DNA from 2 places in the Rhizobium sp. PAMB 3182 genome. Region 1 is predicted to be linked to the other one. Evidence: riboswitches for the same ligand, from Rfam matches in the RefSeq annotation. Region 1 holds a riboswitch; the other holds the start of a gene.
What was found. A riboswitch is a leader RNA that binds a small molecule or an ion and turns the genes downstream of it on or off. The one in region 1 is predicted to bind S-adenosylmethionine.
Positions count from the first base shown of each region.

Region 2: linked by a shared signal. The riboswitch ahead of metA (homoserine O-acetyltransferase MetA) and the one ahead of ACU5AZ_RS07610 (O-succinylhomoserine sulfhydrylase) in region 1 are both predicted to bind S-adenosylmethionine.

Region 1 is NZ_CM128607.1:1,524,047-1,531,673, reverse strand. It holds gene ACU5AZ_RS07625 (FTR1 family iron permease) at 1-325, shown strand, start outside; gene apaG (Co2+/Mg2+ efflux protein ApaG) at 360-752, opposite strand; gene ACU5AZ_RS07615 (CDP-alcohol phosphatidyltransferase family protein) at 956-1,582, shown strand; gene ACU5AZ_RS07610 (O-succinylhomoserine sulfhydrylase) at 1,608-2,792, opposite strand; SAM riboswitch at 2,837-2,915, opposite strand; gene ACU5AZ_RS07605 (2'-deoxycytidine 5'-triphosphate deaminase) at 2,992-4,086, shown strand; gene ACU5AZ_RS07600 (methyl-accepting chemotaxis protein) at 4,141-6,369, opposite strand; tRNA gene ACU5AZ_RS07595 (tRNA-Gly) at 6,596-6,669, shown strand; gene ACU5AZ_RS07590 (UDP-glucuronic acid decarboxylase family protein) at 6,805-7,627, shown strand, end outside.
Region 2 is NZ_CM128607.1:2,301,726-2,309,352, forward strand. It holds gene fdxA (ferredoxin FdxA) at 1-91, shown strand, start outside; gene ACU5AZ_RS11200 (CarD family transcriptional regulator) at 471-1,046, shown strand; gene ACU5AZ_RS11205 (RNA polymerase factor sigma-32) at 1,364-2,224, shown strand; gene ACU5AZ_RS11210 (aldose epimerase family protein) at 2,291-3,316, opposite strand; gene ACU5AZ_RS11215 (vWA domain-containing protein) at 3,404-4,588, opposite strand; gene metA (homoserine O-acetyltransferase MetA) at 4,613-5,557, opposite strand; SAM riboswitch at 5,637-5,716, opposite strand; gene ACU5AZ_RS11225 (AAA family ATPase) at 5,961-6,800, opposite strand; gene ACU5AZ_RS11230 (ABC transporter permease) at 6,978-7,627, opposite strand, start outside.

The DNA.
Region 1 (7,627 bases):
CGTGAAGATTCCGATGCGTCACCTGTTCTCGGTGACGAGCGTTCTCATCACCTTCCTCGCCGCCAGCATGGCGTCGCAGTCGGCAGCCTATCTGGAACGCGCCGGCAAGATCGACTGGCTGTCCGCGACCGCGTGGGACACGTCCTGGCTTCTCGAGGAAGGCAGCATTCCGGGCCGTCTGATGCACACCATGTTCGGCTACTCCCAGCAGCCGAGCGAGTTCCAGGTCCTGGTCTATGTCGTGACGCTAATTGCGGTCGTCGTCGCCACCCGCACGCTGGCAGCCCGTGGGCACCAGCCTGCCAGCCATGCGAATGCCGGATAGTCCTCCCGACCGGAGGCGCGGCTGTTAAACTCTGTCAGTTGAGGGTGCGGGTCATGTCCGGCGTGTCGAGCGAGAAGGCCGGAATGTCGACCTCGAACAGTTCGCCCTCATCCGTCGACATCTGGTAATGGCCGAACATGACGCCGGACGGAGTGTCGAGCGGGCAGCCCGATGAGTATTCATAGGAATCGCCTGGCGACAGCCGCGGCTGTTCGCCGACGACGCCGGGACCGCGCACTTCATCGACCTGGCCGTTCTGGTCCGTGATGTGCCAGTAGCGGCTGATCAGCCGGACGGATATGTCGGAATTGTTGGAAATGACGATCCGGTAACCCCAGACATAGCGGCTGTCTTCCGGATCGGACTGTTCCTCCAGATAGTAGGGCTCCACCACAACTTCTATGTCCCGTGTCAGCGCGCGATACATACCGGACACCTTCCTTAAGATTTCATAAACGATATCGTATAGCCTGCCGGTTGCGTCAAGCCGGATGCCCGTACTCAAGTATTAAAAACCAGAAATGAACGCGGTTTTTGCCGTTAATCATAATAGGTTAGGTTAATATGTGCGTGCTCATAGGCAAGCCGGTTTTCGGGGTGCGGATGAATAAGGCAAGGGGAGGGAGACGCATGCTCGACGGTGCAATCAGAAAGCGCATCGATCCGCACCTGCGGCAGACGGGCGAATGGCTCGCGGAACGGGGCGTCGGCGCGGACACCATGACGTTGATCGCTTGCGGCCTGGGCCTCTTCTCTGCGGCCCTTGTTGCCTCCGGTCACGGCTGGCTGGCACTGCCGTTTCTGCTTGCCAGCCGGCTTGGAGACGGTCTTGACGGCGCCATTGCCCGTGCAACGCGCAAGACCGATTTCGGCGGCTTTCTCGATATCGTCCTGGACTTCGTGTTTTACGGCGCCGTCCCTCTCGCCTTCGTCATCGCCGACCCGGCGCGAAACGGCATTGCCGGCGCCGTCCTTCTGTTTGCCTTCTATGTCAACGGATCGAGCTTCCTCGCCTTTGCCGTCATGGCCGAAAAGCGCCGGCTGACGACCGATGCGCGCGGTGAAAAATCGTTCTATTTCACAACGGGACTGGCGGAAGCGACGGAGACGATCGCCGTCTTTGCGATTGCCTGCCTTTGTCCGGACTGGTTCTGGTGGTTGGCCTATCTCTTCGCGGCGCTTACGCTTTATACCGCTGCCGCCCGCATCCTCTTTGCCAAGCGCATCATGCGGGAGGAACGGCCGGGGCATGAGTGACGCCCCGGCGGTCTGATATGTGGGGTCAGTATTTGACCTTGTCCAATGCCTGTTCGAGATCGGCGACCAGATCTCCGCCGTCCTCGATGCCGAGCGACAGGCGCACGGTTCCGGGCGAAATGCCGAGTTCGGCCCGGGCTTCGTCGGTGAGGTTCTTGTGCGTGGTCGTCGCCGGATGGGTGATCAGGCTTCTGGTGTCGCCGAGATTGTTGGAAATCTTGATGATCTGCAGGGCATCCTGCATCGCGAACGCCGCTTCCTTGCCGCCCTTCAGCTCGAGGCAGACGAGCGTGGAGCCGGCCTTCATTTGCTTTGCAATGATATCGGCCTGCGGATGGTCCTTGCGGCCGGGATAGATGACCTTGGCGACGGCCTTGTGTTCGGCGAGGAAGTCGGCGGCTTTTGCAGCATTCTCCGTCTGCTGCTTGACGCGCAACGGCAAGGTTTCCAGACCCTTCAGCAGCACCCAGGCATTGAACGGCGACATCGCCGGCCCGGTGTGGCGGAAGTAGTCGTGCAGGTTCTCGTCGATCCACTTCTTGGAGGACAGCACGATGCCGCCGAGGCAGCGGCCCTGGCCGTCAATGTGCTTGGTGGCCGAGTAGACGACGACGTCGGCGCCGAGTTCGAACGGCTTCTGGAAGAGCGGCGTGGCAAAAACGTTGTCGACGATCAGCGTGGCGCCGACCTGCTTGGCGAGCTTCGAGACGCCGGCGATGTCGACGACTTCCAGCGTCGGGTTCGTAGGGCTTTCCAGGAAGAAGACCTTGGTGTTCGGGCGAACGGCGGCTTCCCAGTTGGCGAGATCACGACCGTCAACCAGCGTGCAGGTCACGCCGTATTTCGGTGCGAGCGTCTCGATGATCCAGCGGTTGGAGCCGAACAGCGCGCGGGCCGCGACGATGTGGTCGCCGGCCTTGACCTGGCAGAGGATGGAGGACGAAATGGCGGCCATCCCTGATGCGGTGGCGCGCGCGTCTTCGGCGCCTTCCATCATGCACATGCGCTTTTCGAACATGTCGTTGGTCGGGCTGCCGTAGCGGGCGTAGATATAGCCTTCGGTCTCGCCCTTGAAACGGGCCTCGGCCGACGCCGAGTTCTCATAAAGGAAGCCCTGCGTCAGGAAGATCGATTCCGACATTTCGCCGAACTGCGACCGGATCGAGCCGCCGTGAACGAGTTGGGTTGCCGGTTGCCAATTCTTGCTCATGCCATGATCACTTTCCAAAACAAAAAAACCGGCCGCAAAAGCAGACCGGTTTCAACCCGGTCTTTTTAGCCACTTGTTTAACGTGGCTGCAAGCCGACCGGCCAAATCACCACGGGATAAGGAGCCAAATACTCCCCATCACCGCTTGCGTCAATTCCTCGAGTTTGGTTTTGTGCCTGACACTTCAAGGACGGGACATATGGCAAGACAGACGGGCATTCTGGCGGACGGCGCCATTCGCGAACTTTTCGAGGCCGGCAGGCTGAAGAGCCAGGCGGAACTCGACATCGACCAGGTGCAGCCGGCAAGCCTCGACCTGCGTCTCGGCGCCAAGGCGTTCCGGGTGCGGGCAAGCTTCCTTCCGGGCCCGAGCCACCTTGTCTCCGACAAGCTCGACCGGCTGAAACTGCATGTTATCGACCTCTCCGAAGGCGCGGTGCTGGAGACGGGCTGCGTCTACATCGTGCCGCTGATGGAAAGCCTCGATCTGCCCTCCGGCATGTCGGCTTCCGCCAATCCGAAGAGCTCCACCGGCCGTCTCGACATCTTCACCCGCGTCATCACCGACTACGCCCAGGAATTCGACAAGATACCGGCCGGCTATTCCGGTCCGCTCTATCTGGAAATCTCGCCGCGCACCTTCCCGATCGTCGTGCGCAGGGGCTCGCGCCTGTCGCAGATCCGCTTCCGCATCGGCCAGCCGCTCTTGAGCGAGACCGAATTGCTGGCGCTTCACAGAAGCGAGACTCTGGTCGCCAGCGACACGCCGAACGTGTCCGGCGGCGGGATCGCGCTGTCGATCGATCTCAAGGGTAGTGCCGACGACGGCCTGATCGGCTATCGCGGCAAGCATCACACCGCCGTCGTCGATGTCGACGAGAAGGCGGCCAACGAGGTGTTCGATTTCTGGGAACCGCTCTACAGCCACGGCCGCGAGGAACTGATCCTCGATCCGGATGAGTTCTATATCCTGGTATCGCGCGAAGCCGTGCACGTGCCGCCGCTTTATGCCGCGGAAATGACGCCCTATGACCCGCTGGTCGGCGAGTTCCGCGTTCACTATGCCGGCTTCTTCGATCCCGGCTTCGGCCATGCCGGCGCCGGCGGCACGGGATCGCGCGCCGTCCTCGAGGTGCGCAGCCACGAGGTGCCGTTCATCCTCGAGCATGGCCAGATCGTCGGGCGTCTTGTCTACGAACACATGCTGGAAAAGCCGCATTCGCTTTACGGCTCCGGCCTTGGCTCCAACTATCAGGCGCAGGGCCTGAAGCTCTCCAAGCATTTTCGCACCTGACATCATCGCCGGAGACGCAGAACCGGACTTCTCACGGCTCCGCGTCTCCGTGTTTCAGGCAGCCGAGTAGCGCATTGACAGGCCGGCACTCTTTCGCCGCTCCGGGCCCTCGTAGGCGCTATCGTGCTTTTCGTCGCGCGTCCTGAACCGGGCGAGCTTCTCGTGCAGATGGTTGACCCGTGCGGTCAGGTCGTGGATTTCGCGTGAACTGTCGATCACCATCTGGGTGTTTTGCGTCGTGATCTGCTCGATTTCGGAGATCGCGTGATTTACCTCGGTCAGTTGCGCGGACTGCTCCGTCGTGTTGCTGGCGATGATGGAGACCAGCCCGCTGGTTTCGGAGATCTGCTCGATGATCGCGGTCAGGACAGTGCCGGTCTCCTCCACCAGGGAAACGCCGGACTTCACCTGGTTCGAGCTTGCCGAGATCAGGTGCTTGATCTCCTTGGCGGCATGTGCGCTACGCTGCGCCAGTTCGCGGACTTCCTGGGCGACGACGGCAAATCCCTTGCCGGCTTCGCCGGCGCGTGCGGCCTCCACTCCGGCATTGAGCGCCAGGAGATTGGTCTGGAAGGCGATGTCGTCGATCACGCCGATGATCTGGCCGATCTGGCTGGAGGATGAGTTGATGGCCCCCATCGCCGCCACCGCCTGCCGAACGACATTGCCGGATCGCTCCGCCTGCATCTTGCTTTCCTGGGCGGCGTGCATGGCGCGTTGGGCATTGTCGGCCGTCGAGCGCACGGTCTCCGTCAGGATGCGCAGAGCGTTCGAACTGGTCTCCAGCGAACGGTTCTGCTCTTCGGTGCGGGCGGCGAGTTCATCGGAGGTGAAAGCGAGGGCGTCGGCACTGCCGTTGATTTCACGCGACGTGGTGCGAATGTCGGACATCGTCTTGCGCATCATCTCCACGGTGTCATTGAAGTTGCGTGCCATCGGCCGAAAATTCTCGGAAAGATCGAGGGACATGCGCTTTTCGAAGTCGCCGTTCGCCAGGTGGTCGAGCGCCGCCGAGAGGGCTTCCAACGCGGCCGCCTGCTCCTGGGCGATGCGCGCCCGCTCGAGGTTCTGCGCCTCCTCCTCGTCGGCCTTCATCGCAGCGACCCGCAGCTCTTCCTGCCGCTCGCGCTCGCTCTGCTCGCTGACCATGACGAAGATGCCACGGACGGAATCGGCCATCGCGCCGATTTCATTCCTGCCGAGCGAGGGTATCGAATGGATGTCGCCCCGGCCGGCAAGCAGGTCGCGCATGGCCTGGGTCAGGGCCTTCAGGGGGCGCAGGACGGTTACGGCCAGCGACGCCGGAATGAGGATCGACAAGGTGGCGGCAATTGCGATGGCGGCCAGAAGCAGGATCACCTTGTGGTGGATGTCATCGCTAAGGCCGTCGGCGATCGTGCCGACCTCGGCCAGCGATGCTTCCTGAAGGGCGATCATCTTGCTGATCCGCTCGCTTGCATCGGCAAACCAGGCGGCGGGATCGAGGCCGGACAAGTCCGCTTCGCTGCCACGCCTGATCAGGTTGTCGCGCATTCCGTCGAAGCTCGTGAATGCTTCCTGCCTGAAGGTGGCGCCGGCCTCAGCGCGTCTGTCTGCGTCCTGCAGGGCGAGGAAGCGATCCATCAGCACCGATTGTGCGCCGCCGAACTTGCTGAAGGCCGTAAACTGTCCGTCCGCGAACTTGCCGGAGCTGATGATGCCGGCGCCCATGCCGCGCTCCTGGCCCGCCAGTTCGCTGGCCAGCATGAGTTCGTTGACGGCCATCAGCTGAAACGTCACATCCGAATGAAAGGCAAGCCCGGTCAGGTCGGTGTTGAGCTGCAGCATCTTGCCGATCAGGCCGGTATAGAAGCCGAAGGCATCCTTGCCGGGAAGCGCTTGGCCGTCGATGGAACTCCGGATCGTGCCGATGCGGGCAAGCTCCGTCTCGATCTCGCCGATCAGTGCCGGGACGCTGACATCGGCGACCGCGAGCTTTTTGGCGACGGACGCTAGATTGCCCGCGACCACGTCGGTCGCCGCTCGCGCCTTGCGCATCGGCTCGCCCATCTTTGCGCCGGCGGAGCCGATGAAGCCGGCCGTGGTGCCGCGCTCGACCTGGAGCGTCTCGATCAGCCGCCCGATCTGGGCGACGTCGCGGCTGACCTCGGCGATCAAATCCATGTTGCTTTGCGCACGCCACATGTCACGCACAATGATAACGGAAAGAAACAGGGCCACCGTCGCCGGTATCATGACGGCCAGCCAGAAGCGCTTGCTGACCGAAATGTCGGAAATTGTCATGCCATTACCCCCGAATGAGCCGATCTGACGAATACTGTGCATTTTGTCTTGGGGGGCCGTTTGGGAGAGAAGATATTTTATAAATGCCTAATACACCTTTAACGTCCATCGTCCTGAAATATTGGGATCATCACGGTTGCATTTCGGCGGCCGGTTCACACTAGGGCAACCGGCCTTCGCGCGGTGACTTGACATCCTCGGCAACCTCATGAATGTGTCACTGCGCGCGGGTGTAGCTCAATGGCAGAGCAGCAGCTTCCCAAGCTGAATACGAGGGTTCGATTCCCTTCACCCGCTCCAGTCGACCGATCCACACCCGCTTCCGCCGCCCTTCTCTGGTTTGCGCTCTTTCTTGCAAGGATGGCGAGGGTCATGTTTTGACAGTCCGCCGCGACTCTCTTAGACCCGGATAAACGGACGAGAGGACGTGAGAGTATGAACGCAAGGATTTTGGTCACCGGAGGTGCCGGCTTTCTCGGGTCGCATCTGGTCGAGCGGCTTTTGGAGCGTGGTGACGAGGTGCTCTGCGTCGACAATTTCTTCACCGGCACCCGCCGTAATGTCGAGCACCTGATCGGCCATCCGCGCTTCGAGCTGATGCGCCACGATGTCTGCTTCCCGCTCTATGTGGAAGTCGACGAGATCTACAATCTCGCCTGTCCGGCTTCACCCGTGCACTATCAGCACGATCCCGTGCAGACGACGAAGACATCCGTTCATGGCGCAATCAACATGCTGGGGCTCGCCAAGCGCGTGCGGGCGAAGATCCTGCAGGCTTCGACATCCGAGGTCTATGGCGACCCGAGCGTCCATCCGCAGGTCGAAGGTTATTGGGGCAACGTCAACCCGATCGGCATCCGCTCCTGCTATGACGAGGGCAAGCGCTGCGCCGAGACCCTGTTCTTCGACTACTGGCGCCAGCACAAGCTCGCCATCAAGGTCGTGCGCATCTTCAACACCTACGGTCCGCGCATGCACCCGAACGACGGCCGCGTCGTCTCCAACTTCATCGTCCAGGCGCTGAAGGGCGAGGACATCACGATTTTCGGCGAAGGCCAGCAGACCCGTTCCTTCTGCTACCGCGACGATCTCGTCGAAGCGATGATCAGGATGATGGGGACGGGAGACGATGTGGTCGGGCCGGTCAACATCGGCAACCCCAACGAGTTCACCATCCGGGCGCTGGCGGAGCTTGTGCTGGAACTGACCGGCTCGTCCTCGAAGCTCGTTTTCAAGCCGTTGCCGCAGGATGATCCCG
Region 2 (7,627 bases), 780 kb from region 1:
ACGTGACCCGCTTCCCGAAGCCACCGAAATGGACGGCGTGGAAGGCAAGTTTGAAAAGTTCTTCTCCGAGAAGCCCGGTTCTGGCGATTGAGCGGAGAGTATTTCCTTCCGTTACGGAAGGTTGCGATTGAAGGATTCCGCCGCACGCCGGCGGTCAACCGTCGGGGATGCCCGACGGGCATGTATTGATTGATTTTATCATATTTTTGTGGTAGACATTCTCTATCTGGTCCACCACGCGGCAGCTATGTGCCTCAATAATCACGAAAGCTACAAAACAATTCGCACGCGAAATCGGCATCGTCGTTGATGCTGTCTACAGATTTCGAGCTTCGGAGCGTTTTGTTCTCTGCATGCATTCGACCAGAGCAGAGGAAATGTACCCGTCCGTGCATTTCATTTATCCGGGCCTCACTGACCCGACTCCGGCCTTGTTGGGCCGGCAGTGTAACAGGGAGTTTTTGAATCGAATGACGACCCAGCAGAAAAAATCTTCGACGCGCCACGGCTTCAAGACCGGCGAATCCATCGTGTATCCGGCTCATGGCGTCGGCATGATCTCCGCCATTGAAGAGCAGGAAGTGGCGGGCATGACGCTCGAACTTTTCGTGATTGATTTCGAGAAGGACAAGATGCGCCTCAAGGTTCCGGTGGCAAAGGCCGTGAGCATCGGCATGCGCAAGCTGTCCGAGACGGATTTCGTCGATCGCGCCCTCAAGGTCGTCCAGGGCAAGGCCCGCATCAAGCGCACCATGTGGTCGCGCCGCGCGCAGGAATATGATGCCAAGATCAATTCCGGCGATCTGATCTCGATTTCCGAAGTCGTTCGCGACCTTTATCGCGCTGAGAACCAGCCGGAGCAGTCCTATTCGGAGCGTCAGCTCTATGAAGCTGCCCTGGATCGCATGGCGCGCGAAATCGCCGCCGTCAACAAGATGTCCGAGACCGAGGCCGTCCGCCTGATCGAGGTCAATCTTGCCAAGGGTCCGAAGCGCGGCAAGTCTGTCGAAGACGATGCTGCCCAGGAAGAAGAAGAAGCCGCGTAAGCGCTGATTGCATCACCTGCGATCTCCCAAAACCCGGCCTCAGCGCCGGGTTTTATTTTTTTGAAGAGACCTCCCAAACTCTCACATTCGTGTGATTTTTTTCCTCTGCCATTGCATTGCCGCGAAACTGGGTTCACATAATAATTGTTCGCCTGACTTATTAATTGTTTTCTTGCTGGCGGGTAGTGAACAATTTCGCGGTTGGATCGTTGTACCGACGTAGGTTGCGCGGATGGATAAGGATGAAGCGACCTGAACCCATTGGGGTTTGGCGCTTTTCATAGATTTAAGACTTTAATTGCCCCAGGAGAAGTCTGATGAATAGCATTGCCATAGACCGTCAGCTCAGCAGGGTAGCCAGAAGCGCTCCGTACCTCGCCCGCGAGGAGGAACACGATCTTGCTGTGCGCTGGAAGGAAAGCCACGACCAGGGTGCGCGCAACCGCATCGCCATGTCGCACATGCGCCTGGTTATTTCGATGGCCAACAAATTTCGTAATTTCGGATTGCCGTTAAGCGACCTCATTCAGGAAGGCCATGTGGGTCTCCTGGAGGCTGCCGCTCGCTTCGATCCTGAACGTGAAGTGCGTTTCTCCACCTATGCAAGCTGGTGGATCCGGGCGTCGATGCAGGATTATATCCTGCGCAACTGGTCGATCGTCCGCGGCGGCACCAGCTCGGCGCAGAAGGCCCTGTTCTTCAACCTCAGGCGGCTGCGCGCCAAGCTTGCGCAGGGTGACACGCACCTGACGGCCCAGGCGATCCACCAGGAAATTGCCTCCGCGCTCGGCGTCAGCGTGTCCGACGTGCAGACCATGGATGCCCGTCTTTCCGGCCCGGACGCCTCCCTGCAGGCGCCGGCGATTGCCGGCGACAACGACAGCAGCGAGCGCATCGACATGATGGCGAGCGATGAGCCGCTGCCGGACGAGCAGGTCTCCGACATGATCGACAGCGAACGCCGTCGCGAATGGCTCACCCATGCGCTCGACTCGCTCAACGACCGGGAAATGAAGATCATCCGCGCCCGCCGGCTCGCCGAAGACGGCGTGACGTTGGAAGAACTGGGTTCCGAACTCGGGATTTCCAAGGAGCGTGTCCGGCAGATCGAAAACCGGGCGATGGAAAAGCTCAAGGCCGCTCTGATGTCGGCCGATCCGATGCTCGCCATGCTTTAGACGCGGGTCGCATCATCCCTGTAAAAACGGCCCCGTTCGGGGCCGCTTTTATTTTGGCCCAGGTTTTCAACCCTTCGTGAAGACGTAGTCGGTTTCCTGGCGCAGCACTTCGCCTGGACGCAGCACGGGGCTGGGAAAGCTCTCATGGTTGATGGCGTCCGGCCAGACCTGGGTCTCCATGCACAATCCCGAAAACGCGCCGTAGGTACGGCCTTCAAGGCCCGGGACCGGCGTGGCGAGCTTGACGGCGGCGTAGAACTGCACGCCCGGTTCGGTGGTGCGCACTTCCATGGCGACCCCCGAACTGCTGCTCTTGGTCAGCGCCACGGCGCGCTTGGCGCCACGTTCCGTCGACAGGCAGAAATTGTGGTCGTAGCCGACCTGCTTGCCGTCCTCGAGCATGCGGATCGGCCGCATCTGGCGGAAGTCAAACGGCGTCCCGCCGACCGGCCGAAGTTCTCCCGTCGGGATCAGGTTCGCATCGGTCGGCAGATAGTAATCGGCGGCGATCAGCATGTCGTGGTCGAGGATGTCGGCCTTGCCGTCCAGATTGAAGTAGCTGTGCTGGCAGAGGTTGGCGAGCGTCGGCTGGTCGGTCGTCGCCTCGTATACGACCGACAGCACACCGTCGCCGTGAACCGTGTAGGTCGCCGAAATCGAGCAGTTGCCGGCGTAACCGCAACGGCCGTCCGGATCGACGATCTCAAGGCGAACGCTGTCTTCCTTCAGATCGGCAATCACCCAGTTCTGCTTGCCGATGTTGTTGGCGCCGCCATGCAGGTGATTGACGCCCTTTTCGTTGAGATCCAGCTGATAGGCCTTGCCGTCGAGCGTGAACTTGCCGCCGGCGATGCGGTTGGCGCAGCGGCCCGGCGTGGCGCCGAAGTTGGAGGAATATTTCGGATAGCTGTCGAAGTCTTCGAACCCGAGCACGAGAGGCGGCTGGTGGCCTTCGAGGCGAAGATCCTGGATGACGGATCCCCAGGTCATGACGTTGGCAGTCAGGCCGCCACCGCGGATCGTCACGCGATAGACCGGCTCGCCGGCATCCGTATGGCCGAAAATTTCACGCTCCAACGGTTTGACCGTCATCTCCCATTCCTCTTCGTCATTTCGGTTGATTGACTCTCGTGCCGCCTGCCGGAGGCAGGCAATTGCATACATGGCGCAGGGCAGACTTCAAGACAATTCCCGCGTGGCCTTTTCCAGTCCGCCGAGCGTCAGGGGAAACATCCGGCCTGCCATGAGGCCGCTCAGCAGGCCGATCGACGTGGTGTAGTGCCAATAGGATTCCTTGACGGGATTGAGCCATACCGATTTCCGGAAGTGGTCGGTGATCCGTCTCAGCCAGACTGCCCCCGCTTCGGCATTCCAATGTTCGACAGAACCGCCAGGATGGGTGATCTCGTAGGGCGCCATGGAGGCATCTCCGACGAAGATCGCCTTGTAGTCGGGTCCGTAGGTATTGAGGAGTTCCATCGTCGGGGTGCGCTCGCCGTAGCGGCGATTGTTATCCTTCCAGACGTCCTCGTAGATGCAATTGTGGAAGTAGAAATATTCCATGTGGCGAAATTCCGCCTTGGCCGCGGAAAACAGTTCTTCGACGGCACGGACATGATCGTCCATTGAGCCGCCGATGTCGAAGAACATCAAAAGTTTGACGGCGTTGCGCCGCTCCGGCCGCGTCTGGACGTCGAGATAGCCATGTTCTGCGGTGGCGCGGATGGTGCCGTTGAGGTCCAGCTCGTCAGGCGCTCCCTGCCGCACCCATTGCCGCAGCCGTTTCAGCGCGACCTTGATGTTGCGCGTGCCGAGTTCGACCGTGTCGTCGAGATTGGCGAAGTCGCGCCGATCCCAGACCTTGACCGCCCGGCGGTGGCGCGAGGTTTCCTGGCCGATGCGCACGCCTTCCGGATTGTAGCCATAGGCACCGAAGGGCGAGGTGCCGGCGGTGCCGATCCACTTGTTGCCGCCCTGGTGGCGCTCCTTCTGCTCGGCGAGCCGCTCCTTTAGCGTTTCCATCAGCTTTTCGAAGCCACCGAGGCTCTCGACGAGCTTCTTTTCTTCCTCCGTCAGGTGCCTTTCGGCGAGCCGGCGAAGCCACTCTTCGGGTATGGCGGCGTCCGACGGACCGGCTGCCGATCCCGAAACGGCTTCAACCCCGCGGAAATATTCGGCGAAGGTCCGGTCGAAACGGTCGATGAAGCGCTCGTCCTTCACCAGCGCCGTGCGGGCGAGGTAGTAGAAGGCCTCGACATCATAGTCGGCCAGTCCGTCCTCCATGCCTGCCAGCAGCGTCAGAAACTCCTTCAGCGTCACGGGGACGCCGGCTTGCTTCAGGCTCAGGAAGAACGGGATGAACATGCAGGCGACTATAGGCCGGCGCGGTCAGCCTGTCAGCCGCTGATCCATCCGGTCGAGGCCGATCTCGGCGAGATCGTAGGGTGTCGTCTGGTAGACCTGGTTGATCCAGTTGCCGAACAGCAGGAAGGCGTGGCTGCGCCAACGGTTGAGCGGCTGCTTGGTCGGGTCATCATCCGGGAAGTAGTTGTGCGGTGGCTTGATCGGCGTGCCGGCCTCGACATCGCGGAAATACTCTTCCGCCAACGTCGTCGAGTCATATTCGACGTGGTTGAAGATGTAGAGCCGGTTGCACTTTTCCTCGGAGATCAGGCAGACGCCGGTGTCGTTCGATTCCATCAGCAGTTCCAGGCCCGAGCCTGCGCGCAGGTCTTCCTTGCGCACCTCGGTCCAGCGCGAGACGGAAATCTGGAAGTCGTCGGAAAAGCCGGTCAGATAGGGCGATGCCGGCTTCAGGTTCTTGTGGCGGTAAACGCCGAAGGCCTTTGCCGGCAGATTGTACTTCGGCACCTTGTGGAAGTGCCAGATCGCCGCCATCGCGCCCCAGCAGATGAAGAAGCTCGAATGGACGTTGGTCTCGGTCCAGTCGAGGATCTGCTTCAACTCATCCCAATAGGTGACGTCTTCGAAGGGCAGCGTCTCGATCGGTGCGCCGGTGATGATGAAGCCGTCGAACTTGCGATCCTTCACCTCGTCCCAGGTGTTGTAGAAGGAGATCAGATGGTCCTCGGGCGTGTTCTTCGCCTTGTGCCCGCCGATGCGCACCAGCGTCAGCTCGACCTGCAGCGGCGAGGCGCCGACGAGGCGGGCGATCTGCGTCTCCGTCTTGATCTTGTTCGGCATGAGGTTCAGGAGGCCGATCTGCAGCGGCCGGATGTCCTGCCGGAGCGCCGTCTTCTCATCCATGACCTTAACGCCTTCACGCACGAGAATGTCGCGGGCGGGGAGTTCGTCTGGAATTCTGATCGGCATCGTAGTCATCCTTCATGCGGTCGGGCGCGAGCCCAAAGACAAAAAAACCGGCGGCGAAATCGCAACCGGTCCTTGGAACATTCGTTTGTCCGCGGCCCTTTTTAGCGACTTCTTTAACGTGGCTGCAAGCCGGCCGGCCAAATCACCACGGAACGCCTATGAAATAGCGCCAACTTGAATGAGAATCAAGAAAAAGCGCACTCAGGGGAATATGGACATGCGCCATGCCCCTCCCCAACCCCTCCCCACAAGGGGGAGGGGCTTTGCCGCCGAATCTGCCTCTGCTTCCATAAGCATCCTGATGATCAGGATAGCGGGCTGGGTGAAGAGTGCCGCGGGAGATAGCCCCTCCCCCTTGTGGGGAGGGGTTGGGGAGGGGACTTTGTGTTGGTGAGCGAAAGCTTCAGCCGTCTCGCCTTGCCATGAAAGCCAGGCGTTCGAACAGGTGGACGTCCTGTTCGTTCTTCAACAGCGCGCCGTGCAGTTTCGGCAGGGCGTTCTTCGCATCGCCGCGCAGGCTCATCGGATCGACGTCGTCGGCGACGAGGAGGCGGATCCAGTCGAGCGCCTCGGAGGTTGACGGGCGCTTCTTCAGGCCCGGCGTCTCGCGAATCTCGTAGAACTGCGTGAGGGCGGCGCGAACCAGCGACTGCTTGATGCCTGGGTAGTGAACCTCGACGATGCGCTCCAGCGTCTCTGCGTCGGGGAAGCGGATATAGTGGAAGAAGCAGCGGCGCAGGAAGGCGTCTGGCAGTTCCTTCTCGTTGTTGGAGGTGATGATGACGATCGGCCGGTTGGCGGCGGCGATCGTTTCGCCGGTTTCGTAGACGTGGAACTCCATGCGATCGAGTTCCTGCAGGAGATCGTTCGGGAATTCGATGTCGGCCTTGTCGATCTCGTCGATCAGCAGCACGACCTTTCGGTCGGCCTCGAAGGCCTGCCAGAGCTTGCCCTTGCGGATGTAGTTCTTCACGTCATGGACGCGTTCGTCGCCGAGCTGGCTGTCGCGCAGGCGGGAGACCGCGTCATATTCATAAAGGCCCTGCTGTGCCTTGGTGGTCGACTTGATGTTCCATTCGAGGAGGTCGAGGCCGAGCGCGCTCGCCACCTGGCGGGCAAGCTCCGTCTTGCCGGTGCCGGGCTCGCCCTTGACCAGCAGCGGTCGCTCCAGCCGGATCGCGGCATTCACCGCCGTCATCAGGTCCTTGCCGGCGACGTATTCTTCCGTTCCTTCAAAACGCATCGTTCGTTCATTCCCGCTGTTCAACCACCTAGACCTATTGCCTGAGAGGGACGCGGGCAACAGAAAACCCGGCGGAATTGACTTCCGCCGGGTTCTGCAGAGCGAAAGCGGAGACCGGCCTGCCTAAGGAGAACACCGCTACTCCAAAACCGGTCCCCGCCTTTCAGGCGGCACGCCCTACGCTCTGATCTCCTGACGCTGGAAGGAGACATATGCGATCGTGTAGACCACGACCATTGCTGCGATCAGGCCGGAAAGCTGCGGCCAGATCAGAAGTGCGCTTTGATCGAAGGGCAGCGGCATGCCCATGATCGCCCCCTGCAACTGGCTCATGAAGACGAGGCCGAGCGAGCGGGTAGCGGGGTTGAGGATCGCCATCGTCGCCTCACCGAAGAGCGTGTTCGGGGAGATGCGCGACAGCGCCTGACCGATTTCCGCCTGGTGAACGATGGTGACCGGGTTGAAGGGATCGGCCGGCGCAATGGCGCTGGCGATCAGCGGCGCGATCATGCTCCAGAAGATCGTGAAGATCAGCCACAGCGTCAGGCCTGCCAGCGCCGAGGTCGCCGGCGAGCGGAAGAGCGTGGAGAACAGGAGCGAGATCGCCAGCCAGACACCGGCATAGGCGAGCGAGATCAGCAGGAACGTCAGGCCCCTGAGGATTTCCTCGCCGGAAGGCGGCAGGCCGAGCATGATGATGCCCATGCCGGTGACAAGCAGCCAGAGGGTGATCAGGCAGATGCCGATCACCATCAGCCCGCCGAGGAATTTTCCGGCAAGCAGCGCGTCGCGGTAGATCGGCTGCGACAGGATGCGGCTCATCGTGC